Regions from separate parts of the Cellulomonas sp. P4_A2 genome, predicted to be linked through region 1. Evidence: riboswitches for the same ligand, from Rfam matches in the RefSeq annotation. Region 1 holds a riboswitch; each other region holds the start of a gene.
What was found. Region 1 has a riboswitch for S-adenosylmethionine ahead of AC1DUE_RS05380 (DUF1737 domain-containing protein). Riboswitches for the same ligand answer to the same signal wherever they lie in the genome.
Positions count from the first base shown of each region.

Region 1 (3,669 bases):
GCGGGGCCGTCGGCGAGGTACTGCGTCAGGGCGGTGACCAGCCGGTCGACGGCCTCGCTCGTCGTGCCGACGCCGACGGACGCGCGGATCGCACCGTCGGAGGCGTTCAGGTGCGCGAGGAGCGGGTGGGCGCAGAAGCGGCCGTCACGGACGCCGATCCCGTGCTCGGCCGACAGGTAGGCGGCGACCAGGCCGGGGTTGTGGCCCGGGACGGTGAAGGTCAGGACGCCGACGGGCGGGGCAGAGTCGGGCCAGATGCGCGCGATCTCGACGCCGTCGATGGCGGACAGGCCCGCGACGAGCCGGGCACGCAGGGCGTCCTCGTGGGCGTGCAGCGCACCGGCCGGGAGGGCCGCGAGCTGGTCGCACGCCTCCGCGAGCGCGATGGCGCCGATGACGTTGGGCGAGCCGGCCTCGTGCCGGGCAGGTGCGGGCTGCCACACGGTGCGGTCCGTGCGCACGTCGCGCACCGCACCTCCCCCTGCGAGGTACGGCGCACCTGCGTCGAGCCAGTCGCGACGTCCGACCAGGGCGCCGGCCCCGAACGGTGCGTACGTCTTGTGGCCCGAGAACGCGATGTAGTCGGCGTCGGAGGCCGCGAGCGAGAACCCGCGGTGTGGCACCAGCTGGGCGCCGTCGACGGCGACGCGGGTGCCCTCGGCGTGCGCGAGGGCGATGACCTCGTCGAGCGGCAGCGACTCACCGGTGACGTTGGAGGCGCCGGTGACGGTCAGGAGCGCGTAGTGCCGGCGCGCGAGCTCGTCGCGAAGCCTGGACAGCGTCTCGGCGACCGTGCGGGCGATCGGCAGGATGGTGGTCGAGTGGCCGTGCCCGTCCGCGGAGTGCACCCAGGGCAGCAGGTTGGCGTGGTGCTCGATGTCCAGCACCAGCACCCGGGACCCGCTCGGGACGACTCGGGCCAGAAGGTTGAGCGAGTCGGTGGTGTTGCGGGTGATGATCGCGACGTCGTCGGGACGCGCGTCAACGAACCGCGCGATCGTCTGGCGCGACGACTCGTACAGGGCGGTGGACACCTGCGACAGGTACCCGGCGCCGCGGTGGACGGACGCGTACAGCGGCAGGACCTCCGTGACGCGCGCGGCGACGGCCTCGAGGGCGGGCGCGGACGCGGCGTAGTCGAGGTTGGCGTAGACGCGCTGCGTGCCGTCGACGAGGGGCACCGTGGTGTTGCCGCCGACGACGGGGAGCAGCTCGCTCACCGCGTCGACGTCCACACACGAGAGGCGCTCGGCAGTTGTGGTCATGATGGTCCTCCGACACAGAGGGGCACCGCCGTCGGTGGACCCCGCGCTTGCCGAGCCCCGGACGGAGCTCGGCCAGGTCGTCACCCGGGGCACCCCACCGCGGAGGAGGGTTGCCGGCCAGCGAGCCGGGGCTTGACGCTGGCGCTCATGACCTGAGAAGAGGGTCCCCGTCCCGCCGCGCACGTGTCAACGCACGATCGGATTCGTCTCGGATCGCGAGACTTCGATTCCACCAGTTGGATTCCGTCCGACGCCCGCACTAGCATCACCGGCACCATCCAGAGCGGCCGAGAGATCTGGCTCGACGACGCCGCAGCAACCCGCGTGCACGACAGTGCACGGACGAGGGTGCTACCGCCAGGACCGATGGAGGCTGTGCACGTGACAGAACGACTCAGGTACCGGCTGCTCAGCGGCACCGACGACATCGCCTTCTGCGAGCGCGTCTCGGAGGCCCTGGCCGACGGCTACGTGCTGCACGGCGGCCCGGCCGCGACCTACGACGGCGAGCGTGTGATCGTCGCGCAGGCCGTCATCCTTCCCAGCAACGCGACCCACGAGACGAGGCCCGTATGAGCTACGCCGGCGACCTGACCCCCCAGCAGGCCTGGGACCTCCTGACGTCCGACGGCGACGCGCTGCTGGTCGACGTGCGCACCGACGCCGAGTGGGCCTACGTCGGCATCCCCGACGCCGCGTCGATCGGCGGCCGCTCCGCGCTGGTCGAGTGGGTCTCGTACCCGTCGGGACGCCCGAACCCGCAGTTCCTCAAGCAGCTCGGCGAGCTCGGGCTCACTCCGGGCGACGGGCGGCCGATCGTGTTCCTGTGCCGCTCGGGCGTCCGCTCGGTGCACGCCGCGAACGCCGCGACGGCCGCGGGTCTCGGTCCGGCGTACAACGTCCTCGAGGGCTTCGAGGGCGACGTGGGTGCCGACGGGCACCGCGGGCACTCGGGCTGGCGCGCGGCCGGCCTGCCGTGGCGGCAGCGGTGAGCCCTCGGGTGCCGGGTCCCGGCGACTGGGACGAGAAGCGGGTCGAGCGCGGGACGCTGCGGCCGGACACCCTCGCCGTGCGCGGCGGGCTGGTGCGCTCGCAGTTCCAGGAGATGTCCGAGGCGCTCTTCCTGACGCAGGGCTACGTCTACGACGACGCCGCTCAGGCCGAGTCCGCGTTCGCGGGCGAGCACGACCGGTTCCTGTACTCGCGCTACAACAACCCGACGGTCTCGACGTTCGAGGAGCGGCTGCGGCTGCTCGAGGGCGCCGAGGCGGCGTTCGCCACCGCCAGCGGGATGTCCGCGGTGTTCACCGCGATCGCGGCTGTCGCCAAGTCGGGCTCGCGCGTCGTCGCGGCCCGGGCCCTGTTCGGGTCCACGGTCGTGCTCTTCGAGGAGGTCTTCGCCCAGTGGGGTGTGACCACCGACTACGTCGACGGGCACGACCTCGCGCAGTGGGAGGCGGCGCTCTCGACGCCGGCCGACGTCGTGTTCTTCGAGACGCCGTCCAACCCGATGCAGGACCTGGTCGACATCGCGGCGGTCACGACGCTCGCGCACGCCGCGGGCGCGATCGTGATCGTCGACAACGTCTTCGCGACGCCCGTCCTGTCGAAGCCGCTCGACTTCGGCGCCGACGTCATCGTCTACTCGGCGACCAAGCACATCGACGGCCAGGGCCGCGTGCTCGGTGGCGCGATCCTGGGGTCGGAGGAGTACATCCACGGACCCGTGCAGACGCTCATCCGGAACACCGGCCCGTCGCTGTCGGCGTTCAATGCGTGGGTCCTGCTCAAGGGCCTCGAGACCCTCTCGATCCGGGTCAAGCACCAGACGGCGTCGGCCCTGCGGCTGGCGACCTGGCTCGAGGAGCAGCCGGGCGTCTCGCTGGTCCGCTACCCGTACCTGCCCTCGCACCCGCAGCACGCGCTCGCGCTGCAGCAGCAGAGCGGCGGCGGGACGGTCGTGACCTTCAACCTCGCGGTGCCCGACGGCGCGTCGTCCGAGGTTGCCAAGAAGGCGACGTTCGGCGTGGTCGACGCGCTGCGGATCATCGACATCTCGAACAACCTGGGCGACGCGAAGTCGATCATCACGCACCCCGCCACCACGACGCACCGCAAGCTGGGCGCCGAGGGCCGGGCGGCCGTGGGGATCGGCGAGGCGACGCTCCGGCTGTCGATCGGCCTCGAGGACCCGGACGACCTGATCGACGACCTCACGCAGGCGCTGGACACGCTCGGTCGCTGACGACGTCCCGCGGGTGTCCGTGCGGCCGGTGAACACTGGCGGCATGGACACCCGGCGGCTCGTCGTCTCCCCGGCCCTGCGGCTCGGCGTCGGAGTCGTGGCCGGTCTCGTCGTCGCCGTGCTGGTCGCCTGGACGTCCGGGTTCGCCGCGTTCCTGTC
Region 1 is NZ_JBFUHG010000004.1:127,804-131,472, forward strand. It holds gene AC1DUE_RS05375 (aminotransferase class V-fold PLP-dependent enzyme) at 1-1,265, opposite strand, end outside; SAM riboswitch class IV at 1,304-1,418, opposite strand; SAM riboswitch class I at 1,537-1,638, shown strand; partial or broken gene AC1DUE_RS05380 (DUF1737 domain-containing protein) at 1,632-1,811, shown strand; gene AC1DUE_RS05385 (rhodanese-like domain-containing protein) at 1,838-2,257, shown strand; gene AC1DUE_RS05390 (O-succinylhomoserine sulfhydrylase) at 2,254-3,510, shown strand; gene AC1DUE_RS05395 (DUF1345 domain-containing protein) at 3,554-3,669, shown strand, end outside.

Region 2 (3,669 bases), on a different contig from region 1:
CCGACCACGGCCCCGACCAGCAGGCCGACGCCGACGGCCACGAGCGCCGCCTCGAGCGTCAGCTGCGTGCCGTGCACCACCCGCGTGTACAGGTCGCGACCCAGCTGGTCGGTGCCGAACCAGTGCGCCGACGAGGGGGCCTGCAGCTTGTCGGCCGGCACTCCGGTGAGCGGGTCGCCGGGCGCGAGCACCTGCGGCACGAACGCCGCCACGAGCACGAACCCGATCCAGACGAGAGCGAGGAGGAGCCCGGGCCTGCGCAGCAGGTCGCCGACCCAGGCGAACCGCCCGCGCGTCTGCTCGTCGGGCTGATCCAGCGGCGCGTCGGCCGGGAGGTCGGCGGCGGTGGTGGCGAGGTCGTCGAGAAGGTCCGTCATGTCACACCCCCGCCGTCGCGGGCTCACGGACCGCGGCCGCGGCGACCGGGGCCGCGGCCTTCGGTGGACGCGAGTGCCGCACGATCCGCGGGTCGAGCAGGGGGTAGAGCAGGTCGACCGCGAGGTTGACCAGCACGAACACGGCGGCGGCGAACAGGACGACGCCCATCACGACGGGGATGTCCTGCGCGCTGACGGACGTCGCGGTGAGCCGGCCGATCCCGGCACGGGAGAACACGGTCTCGGTGACGACCGCCCCGGCCAGGAGCTCGCCGATGACCAGTCCGGTCACCGTGAGCGCGGGGAGCGAGGCGTTGCGCAACGCGTGCCGGAAGTGGACGCGCACCGAGCCGGCGCCCTTGGCACGGGCCGTGTCGACGTACGGCTGGCGCAGGCTGTGCTGGAGGCTGCGCGAGAGCATCTGCGCGATCAGCGCCGCCGTGGGCACCGCGAGCGTCACCGCCGGCAGGACGATCGAGGAGAACCCCTTGTTGCCCACCGCTGGGAAGATCGGGTTCTGGAACGAGAACCACTGGACGAGCATCAGACCGAACCAGAACGACGGGATCGCGACCCCGAGCGGGGGCAGGCCGAGCAGCGCGTTGGACAGGCCGCGGCTGCGCACCAGGGTCGCGACGATGGCCAGCCCGCCGCCGACCAGGAGAGCGAGCACGAACGCGGCCGCCGCGATGGCCGCGGTCGGCGGGATCGCCTCGGCGATCAGGCCGGTCACCGGCCGGTGCAGGACCACCGACGTGCCGAGGTCCCCGCGCAGGACGCCCCCAAGCTGTGTCAGGTACTGCACCGGCAGCGGCTGGTCGAGGCCGTACTGGGCGCGCAGCGCGTCGAGCTGCTCGGGCGTGACGTCCGACGACTCGCCGCCGTACATGAGCGAGACCGGGTCGCCCGGCAGCGCGTAGAGCACGACGAACGACACCGTGTAGGCGGCCCAGAGCACGAGGAGCGCCTGCCCGAGGCGGGCGAGCACGTAGCGGTTCATCGCGGGGCCCGGGGGAAGGCGCGCATCGGGGGTCCTCGTTCCGTCGTCTGTGCTTGCACGGCGGGAACGCCGTGCCGGGTAGTCACCTGGAGCACCCCGTCACGTGAAGGGTTGCTGCCCGACCAACCAGGGCTTTGCGTCGGGACTCGATACCGGCCGCGAAGGTAAGGACGAGGCGCGGGGTCGTCAACGATCCGCCGCTGCGTCTCACGGACTGGACGCACTGCCCGAGGACCGAGATGTGAGACGTCGCCGACGGTTCGTTGACTTCGGCATCCGGGCGGCTCACCCTCCCCGCGAACTCCGACAGCGCGCTCACCAGGGGAACCATGTCCGTCGCCCTCCTCCCGTCCACGCTCGACGCCCGCTACGGCGGTGTCGCACCCGACGACGTCGCCACCTCCGACGTCATCGAGCTGCAGCTCGCGCACCGCTCCGTGCGGCGGTACCTGCCCGACGACGTCTCGGACGCCGAGCTCGCGGCCGTAGTCGCCGCCGCGCAGTCCGCCGCGACCAGCTCGAACCTGCAGCTGTGGAGCGTCGTGGCCGTGCGCGACGACCAGCGCCGGTCGGCCCTGTCCGCGCTCGCGGGCAACCAGGCGCACATCACGCAGGCGCCGCTGCTGCTCGTCTGGCTCGTCGACCTCGGCCGCGCCCACGCCATCGCCGCGGCCCACGACGCGCCGACCGAGGGCGCGGACTACCTCGAGACGGCCGTCGTCGGGTTCGTCGACGCGGCGCTGGCCGCGCAGAACGCGGTGCTCGCCGCGGAGTCGCTGGGGCTGGGGACGGTGTACATCGGCGCGCTGCGCAACCGGCCGGCCGAGGTGGCCGAACTGCTCCACCTGCCGCGCCACGTGTTCGCCGCGTTCGGGCTCGTCGTCGGGCGGCCCGACCTGTCCGAGAACACGCGCGTGAAGCCGCGCCTGCCCCAGTCGGCCGTGCTGCACCACGAGGTGTACGACGACGCGGACCACGCCGACGCGGTCGCCGGCTACGAGGAGCGGATCGGCGAGTTCTACGCCCTCGAGGGGCTGTCGCACTCCTGGACGGACCGGCTGCTCGCCCGGCTCTCCGGCCCCGCGGCGCTCAACGGTCGCGACCAGCTCCGCTCGGCGCTCGAGGCGCAGGGTTTCCGGCTCCGATGAGCACAGGCACGACGACGAAGGAGAGCACGATGACCGAGACCACCGCCCGCCCGGGCGCCCCCGCCGAGCACCTCAGCCTCGAGGACGCCGCGGCGCTCGCGCCCGCGGTCACCCCGCAGGAGGCCGCCGAGCGCGTCGCCGAGGGCGCGTTCCTGCTCGACGTCCGCAGCGAGACGGGCCGGTCGCGCACGGGCGCGATCCCCGGCGCCACGGTCGGCGACCGGTACGCGATCGACGACGAGTTCGACCTCGCCGCGGCCACGCACCACGCACCCGTCGTCTCGCTGGACACGCCGATCGTGGTCGTCTGCGGCTCGGTGCGCGGGTCCGGCCCGGTGGCCGCGGAGCTGCGCGCCAAGGGCTTCACCAACGTCGTCCACGTCGACGGCGGCTTCGGTGCCTGGAAGGACGCGGGCCTGCCCGCCGAGGAGCCGACCGCCGGATGAGTACCCCCTCCACCGCGTTCCTCGACGAGCTGCGCGCGCTCACCGAGCGCCGACGCGGGTCGTTCGTCCCGCTGACCTCCCCGTTCGACGGGGCCGACGAGACGTCGCGCGCCCTCGTGCGGGACGCGGCGAGCGCCGGCCAGGGGGACCTCCTCGACGTCGCGCACGCGATCCACTCCCACCCGGAGGAGGCGTTCCGCGAGGTCCGCTCGGTCGCGGCGATCGCGGACCTGCTGCGGGCGCGCGGCGTGCCCGCGAAGGTGGGGACGCACGGCCTGTCGACCGCGCTGCGCGCGGGGCTGACCAAGGCCGGGCCCGACGACGGCGCGGCTCGCGAGGACGCGGGTCCGACCGTCGCGATCCTGGCCGAGTACGACGCGCTGCCCGGGGTGGGTCACGCGTGCGGGCACCACCTCATCGCGGGCGCCGCGACGGGGGCGTTCCTCGCGCTGGTCCGAGCGGTCGCCGACGGTCTGGACCTGCCGGGTCGGGTGCTCCTGCTCGGCACGCCGGCGGAGGAGGGCAGCTCGGGCAAGGAGATCCTGGCGCGCAACGGGTTCATCGAGGGCGTCGACGCGGCGATCATGGTGCACCCGTTCGGCTTCGACGTCGTCGACCACCCGTTCCTCGGCCGGCGGCAGCTGCGCGTCACGTACCACGGGGTCGCCGCGCACGCGTCGGCCAGCCCGTTCATGGGC
Region 2 is NZ_JBFUHG010000025.1:34,935-38,603, forward strand. It holds gene AC1DUE_RS18795 (ABC transporter permease) at 1-377, opposite strand, end outside; gene AC1DUE_RS18800 (ABC transporter permease) at 379-1,377, opposite strand; SAM riboswitch class IV at 1,422-1,531, opposite strand; gene AC1DUE_RS18805 (NADPH-dependent oxidoreductase) at 1,707-2,525, shown strand; gene AC1DUE_RS18810 (rhodanese-like domain-containing protein) at 2,555-2,971, shown strand; gene AC1DUE_RS18815 (M20 family metallopeptidase) at 2,968-3,669, shown strand, end outside.
Region 2: another riboswitch for S-adenosylmethionine. It lies ahead of AC1DUE_RS18800 (ABC transporter permease); the one in region 1 lies ahead of AC1DUE_RS05380 (DUF1737 domain-containing protein).

Region 3 (3,669 bases), on a different contig from region 1:
TGACCGGACGCGTCAGGACGCCCTCGGCCAGGGCCTCCTTGAACTCCCGCACGGGGCGGTCGCTCGCGTAGCGGAACGTGGTCTCGGGGCCGATCTCGGGGACCAGGTAGTGGTAGTTGGTGTCGAACCACTTGGTCATCTCGAGCGGCAGGTCGTCGCCGCGACCGCGCGCCACGGTCGAGTAGCCGGCCAGGTCGAGCGTGCCGTCGGCGGCCACCAGGTCGGCGAAGCGTGCGGGCACGGCGCCCACGACGGCCGTCGCGTCGAGCACGTGGTCGTAGAACGAGAACGCGCTCGGGATCGCGGGCACGTCGGTCGCCAGGCCGAGCTCAGCCAGACGCGTCCGGGTCCGGCGGCGCAGGTCGGCGGCGACGGCCTCGACCTCGTCGGCGGACGACTTGCCCGCCCAGAAGGACTCGATGGCCTTCTTCAGCTCACGGCGCGGGCCGATCCGGGGGTAGCCGAGCACGGAGCCGGCGGGGAACTGTGCCGGAAACTGGATCTTGGTCATGGTATTTCAGTCCCTCGAGGGTCGGCGGTTGCCGTGACCTGCGGCCCGCTGGCCAGGTCGGGAGCTGTCCGAGCTCCGCCGTCGAGGTGTGCACCCTCGAGCAGGTCAAGTACGGCATGGTGCTGGTTGAACGTGTAGAGGTGGACGCCGGGAGCCCCGCCGTCCAGGACGCCGTTGACCAGGTCGACGCTCGCGCGGATGCCCCGGCGGTGGCGGTCGAGCTCGTCGTCGGCGGAGCCGAGCAGGTCGAACAGTCTCTCAGGCACCGGGACCCCGGTGAGCTCCTGCACGCGGTGCAGGCGGGCGGGATCGGTGGTCGGGATGATGCCCGGGATGATCGGGATGGTGACCCCGGCGTCGCGCGCGTCGGCGACGATCCCGAGGTAGTCGTCGGCGTCGAAGAACACCTGCGTGATGGCGAAGTCGGCACCCGCCTCCTGCTTGGCCAGCAGCGAGGCGACGTCCTGGGCGCGGGTGCCGCCGGTGGCGTGGTTGCCGCGCGGGAAGGCCGCGACCGCGACCGACAGCGGTCGGACGCGCGCGCGCACCGCCTGCGACGGGCTGTCCGCGCAGCGCTGCGCCTCGATCTGGCGCAGCAGCTCCACCAGCTCGCCGGCGGTCTGCAGGCCGTCCGGGTGGGCCACCCAGTCCTGCTGGTCGACGGGCGGGTCGCCGCGCAGCGCCAGGAAAGAGCGGACGCCCTCGTCGAGGAACTCCTCGACGATCGTCGTGATCTCCTCGCGGGAGGTGCCGACGCAGGTCAGGTGGGCGATCGGGTTGAGCGTCGTCTCCCGCAGCAGCCGGCGGACCAGCTGCCGGGTGGTGACGCGCGTCTTGCCCGAGGCGCCGTAGGTGACCGAGACGAAGTCCGGGTGCACCGACTCGAGCGCCTGGATGGTCGCCCACAGGCGCGGCGCGGCGTCGGGGTTGCGCGGCGGGAAGAGCTCGAAGGAGATGGTCGGCCGGTCGTTGGCGGCGTGGGGGCGCGCGGCCGGGGCGACGTGCAGCCCGGGCGTGCGAGGTTCCAGCGTCGCGGCGCTCACGGGCACGCCTGCGGGGTGGGGCAACGGTCGTTCGGGGACATCTGGGTTCACTCCATCGTCCCTGGCGGAAGCACCCACACCCTCGCAAGAGGGGGGTTGCTGCGGCGTCGTCGAGCCAGGTCTCTCGGCCGCTCTGGATGGTAGGCGCGATCGTAGACCGCCGACCACATGGTGGGCAACCACGCTCGATGGGTGAGACGAGACTGTCCCGGGGAGCGATCAGACCCCACGGCGTCCGCCGAGGGTGTTGTCGTCACGCCCGCGGCGCTGTTGCGGGACGTCGAACCACGAGGTGGGCGAGCCGGCCGGGACGAGCCGCAGCCCGTCCTGCACCGCGGCGAGGATGTCCACGTCCGGTGCCGGGGTTCCCGTCAACGCATCGGCCGCGGCGCGCACGTCGTCGTGCCGCCCGTCGGGTTCGAAGACGTCTGCCATTCTCGGCACGATAGTCGGCTGGTTCTCACCTGCCGAGATGGGTTCGGGAGCGTCACCCGGCAGGAGTATCGATCTCACCCGGCGCCACAGCACGCCCAGGACCCCGTCGTCCAGTGCTTCACCCGGGCGTACCAGTGCGTTCTGCCTGGTCAGGCGTCCATCTCTAGGGGCGCGGGGGGTCCGGAGCCTCGGCTAGGCACCCTGGGCGCTCGGACACGTGGCCAGGTGGTCGTCCACCACCCCGCAGGCCTGCATGGCGGCGTACGCGGTGGTGGGTCCGACGAACCGGAAACCGAGCGACTTGAGCTCCTTGGCGAGGGCCTTGGACTCAGGGGTGATGGCCGGGACGTCCGTCCACGTGGCGGGACGCGTCCAGCCGGAGCGGTCGGGGGCGTGCGACCACAGGACCGCGTCGAGGGAGCCGCCGTCCGTGTGCAGCGCGCGCAGCGCCCGGCCGTTCGCGATGGTGGCCTCGATCTTGGCGAGGTTGCGCACGATCGACGCGTCGGCCATCAGCCGCGCGACGTCGTCGTCGCCGAACTCGGCCACGACCTCCGGGTCGAAGTCCGCGAACGCCGCCCGGAACGCGGGCCGCTTGCGCAGGACCGTGATCCAGGCGAGCCCGGACTGGAAGCCCTCGAGCGCGAACCGCTCGAAGAGCGCGTTCTCGCCGTGGACCGGCTTGCCCCACTCCTCGTCGTGGTACTTCTCGTAGAGCGGGTTGCCGTCGCCGAAGCAGCGGCCGATGTTCGAGTCCGGCCGAGGCTCGGGAAGTGGGTCGGGGAGCGTCATGCCCCGAGTCTGTCTCCTCCGTCCGACACCGGACCGGCCGGATGCGGAGCCGCTCGGTCGAGCGAGGGCTGGGGTCGGCTCGACGCGACGACGATCAGCCGCTCGATGCCGTCGAGGATCAGCTGCGTGCCGAAGTCGAGGGTGTCCTCGTCGAGCGGGTCCCAGACGAAGCCGCCGGCGTCGACGGCGCGCAGCAGCGCGGGGTGCGAGGCGGGCGTCGCGAGGATGCCGATGAGCGTGCCCAGGTCGGGTGCGTCGCCCTCCGTGGGGCCGACCGCCGCGGTGCGTGCCTGCGCCGACAGCTGCTCGCTCACCCGCAGCTGGTCGAGCGCATGCGTGGAGAGCACGCCGATGGCGCCGACCTTCTGCGACTCGGTCAGCGGGGTGTCCTCGAGCGCCGCGAGCATGCCCTCCATCCAGGAGAGCCGCCCCGGGCCGATGGCGTGCAGGACCGTGGTCGTGCGGGCCAGCCACGGGTGCGCGCGCAGGATCGGCTGCTGGATCGCGAGGATGAGCTCGAGCCGCTCGCGCCAGCCCCCCAGCGAGGCGTCGGTGACGGGAGGCGTGCCCGCGGCGCGGTCGGACATGAGGCTCAGCACCTCGTCCTTGGACGTGACGTAGCGGTAGAGCGACATCGTCGTGAAGCCGAGCGACTCGGCCAGACGCGACATCGAGACGGCGTCCAGGCCCTCGGCGTCGGCCAGCGCGATGCCCGCGTCGGCGATCTGCTCCAGCGACAGGCCCGGGCGCGGACCCGGCCGCCCGACCGCCGGCGCTCGCCACAGCACCGCGATGCCGGGCGGAAGGTCGGCGGGCAGCGGCAGTTCGTCCGCGGGAGCGGTCGACGCGGCGACCCGGACCGCCTGCCGCCGGGCCTTCTCGGCGTCC
Region 3 is NZ_JBFUHG010000001.1:454,147-457,815, forward strand. It holds gene metE (5-methyltetrahydropteroyltriglutamate--homocysteine S-methyltransferase) at 1-511, opposite strand, end outside; gene AC1DUE_RS02355 (methylenetetrahydrofolate reductase) at 508-1,560, opposite strand; SAM riboswitch class I at 1,604-1,698, opposite strand; gene AC1DUE_RS02360 (hypothetical protein) at 1,774-1,989, opposite strand; gene AC1DUE_RS02365 (DNA-3-methyladenine glycosylase I) at 2,182-2,781, opposite strand; gene AC1DUE_RS02370 (TetR/AcrR family transcriptional regulator) at 2,778-3,669, opposite strand, start outside.
Region 3: another riboswitch for S-adenosylmethionine. It lies ahead of AC1DUE_RS02355 (methylenetetrahydrofolate reductase); the one in region 1 lies ahead of AC1DUE_RS05380 (DUF1737 domain-containing protein).

Region 4 (3,669 bases), on a different contig from region 1:
GGGAAGCTCGACCCGGGGGCGTGCGAGACGGCATCCTCGACCACCGGCCTGGCCCGCTGCACCAGCCCCTTCGCGCCCAGCTGCAGCGCCCAGGCCGCCATGATCGTGAGGAACGCCCACAGCGCCCGCGTGGTCATCCCGTGCCGTCGCCACACCCAGACGCAGAGCACCGTCGCGGCGAGGTTGACCCAGCGCGCCTGGAACGCCTCCTGCCAGACGAGCAGCGCCTGCCGGAGCTCGGGGTGCTCGCGGGTGAAGTCGGTCGCGGAGGCGATGGCCTGCTGGTCGAGCCGCAGGACGTCGTCCACCTGCGCCCGCACCACGTACGCGAGCACCGCGACCGGCACGGTGAACGCGACCCCGAACACGGCGGCACGCAGGAGCGCGCGTCGACGGAGGGGGCGAGGATGCATCCCCGGAGGTTAGGCGCGCGGGGCCGGACGCGCTCGTCGAGAGCTCACGGCACCAGGACGACCACCCCGCGCAGCCCGCCGGCCTCGACCGCGGCGTAGGCGTCGCCCGCCTTCTCGAACGGGTAGGTGTCCGCGACGCGCGGCGTCAGGACGCCCTCGACGGCCAGCGCCGCCACGTCCGCGAGTCCCGCGGAGCCGCTGACCACGTGGACGGTCTTGACGCGGATGCCGCGCTCGGGCGTGGGCGTCGCGGGCGCGGTGACGGCCACGAGCACGCCGCCGTCCCGGGCTGCGACGAGAGCCGGTGCGCCGAGCTCGGCGGTGTCCAGCACCCCGTCGGCGCCCAGCGTGCCGAGGTCGGTGCCCCGCAGCACGAGCCGGGCGCCGGTGCGCTCGACGAAGGCGCGGTCGGCCTCGCGCGCGACGGCCAGGACCTCGAGCCCGCGGTGCCGGGCGAGCTCGACGGCGAACCCGCCGACACCACCGGCGGCGCCGGTGACGGCCAGCGTCGCGCCCGCCGGCAGGCCGAGCAGGTCCAGTGCCTGTGCGGCGGTCAGAGCGTTGAGCGCCAGCGTCGACGCGTCCACCGCGCTCAGTGACGCGGGACGCGACGCGACCGACCCGCGCGGCAGCACGACGGACGACGCCTGGGCGCCGACGAAGGTGTCGAACCAGTCGGACAGGGCCAGCACCGGGTCGCCGGGGGCGAGGCCCGTGACGTCCGGGCCGACCGCGTCGACCACGCCGGCGAGCGCCCAGCCGAGCACGTAGCGGTCGGCCGGCGGCAGCGGGACGTGGCCGCGCGCGACGACCACGTCGACCGGGTGGACGGGTGCGGCCTCGACGTGGACCCGGACCTCGCCCGGACCGGGCTCCAGGACGGGCAGGTCGAGGATCGCGAAGTCGGCGGTGGGGCCGGGAACGGTGAGGGTGACGGTCGACATGAGGGCCTCCGGGGGGAGATCGGTTCGGGACGCGACCCATCCTGAGCACAGTGGTATCTTTTGGGAAGTAGGCACCTTCTGGTGCCTAAAGGGTCTGTCTGGTTCCCTGCTCGGAGGACATCGTGCTCGAGACGCTCCCCCTCGCGGCGTACGACTCGTTCGACGCCGACTGTCCGACCCGTGAGCTCCTCGACGAGCTGTCGGACAAGTGGGTCTGTCTGGTCATGACCGCGCTGGAGGTCGGCCCGCAGCGGCACTCGGAGCTGCGGCGGCGCCTCAACGGCGTGAGCCAGAAGATGCTCACCCAGACGCTGCGCGCCATGGAGCGCGACGGCATGATCACGCGGACCGTGACCGCGTCCGTGCCGGTCCGGGTCGACTACGAGCTCACTCCGCTGGGCGTCTCGCTGACCTCCGTGGTGCACGCCGTGAAGGTGTGGGCCGAGGCGAACATGGACGCGGTCGCGATCGCCCGTGAGGCGTACGACGCCCGCGTCTGATCTCACGATGTGACCAGCGGTTTGACGTCGTCGGGCCCCCGATCTAAATTCCCTACCAATAAGGTCAAGATTTCCAGCGCGAAGCTCCGGCTAGCTGGAAGGCAACCCTCCGCGCGGTGGGGTGCCCCGGATGAGGACCTGGTCGTGGTGGGCACTACGCCTCCACACGGCAACGACGCGAACCCCGGCAGTGCCGGGACGAGAGGAACGACCATGAACGCGTTCGGAGCACCCCGCTCCCCGAGCTGCGGCCACGCCATGCTCACGCGTTCCTGTTGTCGCTGAACCTTCAGCGCCCCGCTCCACCTCGCACGCCCCGCTGAACGGGGCGAGCCTCGCCGCACCTCTGACGTGCGCGCCCCACCTCTCGCACCACCTGAACGGATACCCCTGTGTCCTCCCATGCCCACCTCGGTGTCGACCTGTCCGACACCGGCGCCCGCGCCGCCGCCTGGCGCACCCACGGCTCCCAGGGTCAGCGTCTCTTCGACGCCGGCCGCCTCGAGGAGCTCGTCGCCGTCGCCCAGCGCGGTGCGCTCGACTTCGTCGTGTTCGACGACGACTTCGCCCTGCACCCCGGCGGCAGCACGACCCGCCTCGACGCGGCCATCGTCGCCTCCCGCCTCGCGGCGCGCACCGACGGCATCGGCCTCGTCGCCTCGGTCGGCACCTCGCACCTCGAACCGGCGCACATCTCGACGGCCATCGCGACGATCGACCAGGCCAGCGCCGGTCGCGCCGGGTGGCAGGTCGGCTGGACCACGCGTCTCGACGAGGTGCCGACGGCCGGCCCGCGGTCGTCCTCCCCGGACGTCGCGGCCCTCGCCGGCGCGGCCGAGGCGGCCGCCACAGTCGCCCGGCGCTGGGACAGCTGGGTGCCGACGACCTCGGCACGCCCGCGTTTCACGACGCACGACGGCGTGAACTTCGCCGCCGGCGTCCCGAAGGGCAGCACGCGTCCGCCGCAGGGCCGACCGCCGGTCGTCGTCCGTGCGACGACCCCCGACGAGATCGAGCTGGCCGGACGCGTCGCGGACGTCGTGCGCATCCGCGCCACCGACCGCGACGAGGCCGCGCGCACCCGGGCCCGGGTCCTGGGCGCGGTCGTCGCCGCCGGTCGTGACCCGCGCGACGTGCGCGTCCTGGTCGACGTCTACCTCATCGTCGGGCCGGACCGGGCCAGCGCGCAGGCCCGCCTCGACATGCTCTCCGACCTGGAGGGCGTCAGCTGGGACACCGGCTCGCTCGCGTTCGTCGGGACCTCCACGGGGTTCGCCGAGCTGGTCACCGACTGGCTCGACGCCGAGGCCGCCGACGGGTTCACCATCCGCCCGGCATCCGTGCAGACCGACCTGGTCGCGCTCGTCGACGGCGTCCTGCCGGTGCTGCGCGCGTCGGACGCCTTCCGTTCGTCGTACCCCGGCCGCACGTTCCGCGACACCCTCGGCCTGCCGAGCACCGTGCCGAGCACCGTCGCCCGATTCGCGGCGTCGGCATGACGACCACCGACCTCCGCGTCGTGCGCTCGTACGCGCTGAGCGACCCGGCCGTGCAGCCGATGCTCGACGAGCTCGCGGTCGAGTACCTCACGCGGTACAGCGAGTTCTTCGGGGTCGACGACCTGCGCGCGGAGCTCGAGCGGTACCCCGCCGAGCAGTTCGCGGCGCCCGACGGTGACCTGATCCTGATCCTGGAGGACGGGACCGCGGTGGCCGGCGGTGCGTTCCGGCTCCGGGCCGAGCCGGAGCTCGGTTCGGCGGAGCGGCTCAGCCGTCCGGATACGCGCGACGAGTCCGGTCTGCCGACGGTCCG
Region 4 is NZ_JBFUHG010000024.1:27,061-30,729, forward strand. It holds gene AC1DUE_RS18560 (phosphatase PAP2 family protein) at 1-413, opposite strand, end outside; gene AC1DUE_RS18565 (NADP-dependent oxidoreductase) at 458-1,357, opposite strand; gene AC1DUE_RS18570 (winged helix-turn-helix transcriptional regulator) at 1,480-1,857, shown strand; SAM riboswitch class IV at 1,920-2,039, shown strand; gene AC1DUE_RS18575 (LLM class flavin-dependent oxidoreductase) at 2,250-3,356, shown strand; gene AC1DUE_RS18580 (GNAT family N-acetyltransferase) at 3,353-3,669, shown strand, end outside.
Region 4: another riboswitch for S-adenosylmethionine. It lies ahead of AC1DUE_RS18575 (LLM class flavin-dependent oxidoreductase); the one in region 1 lies ahead of AC1DUE_RS05380 (DUF1737 domain-containing protein).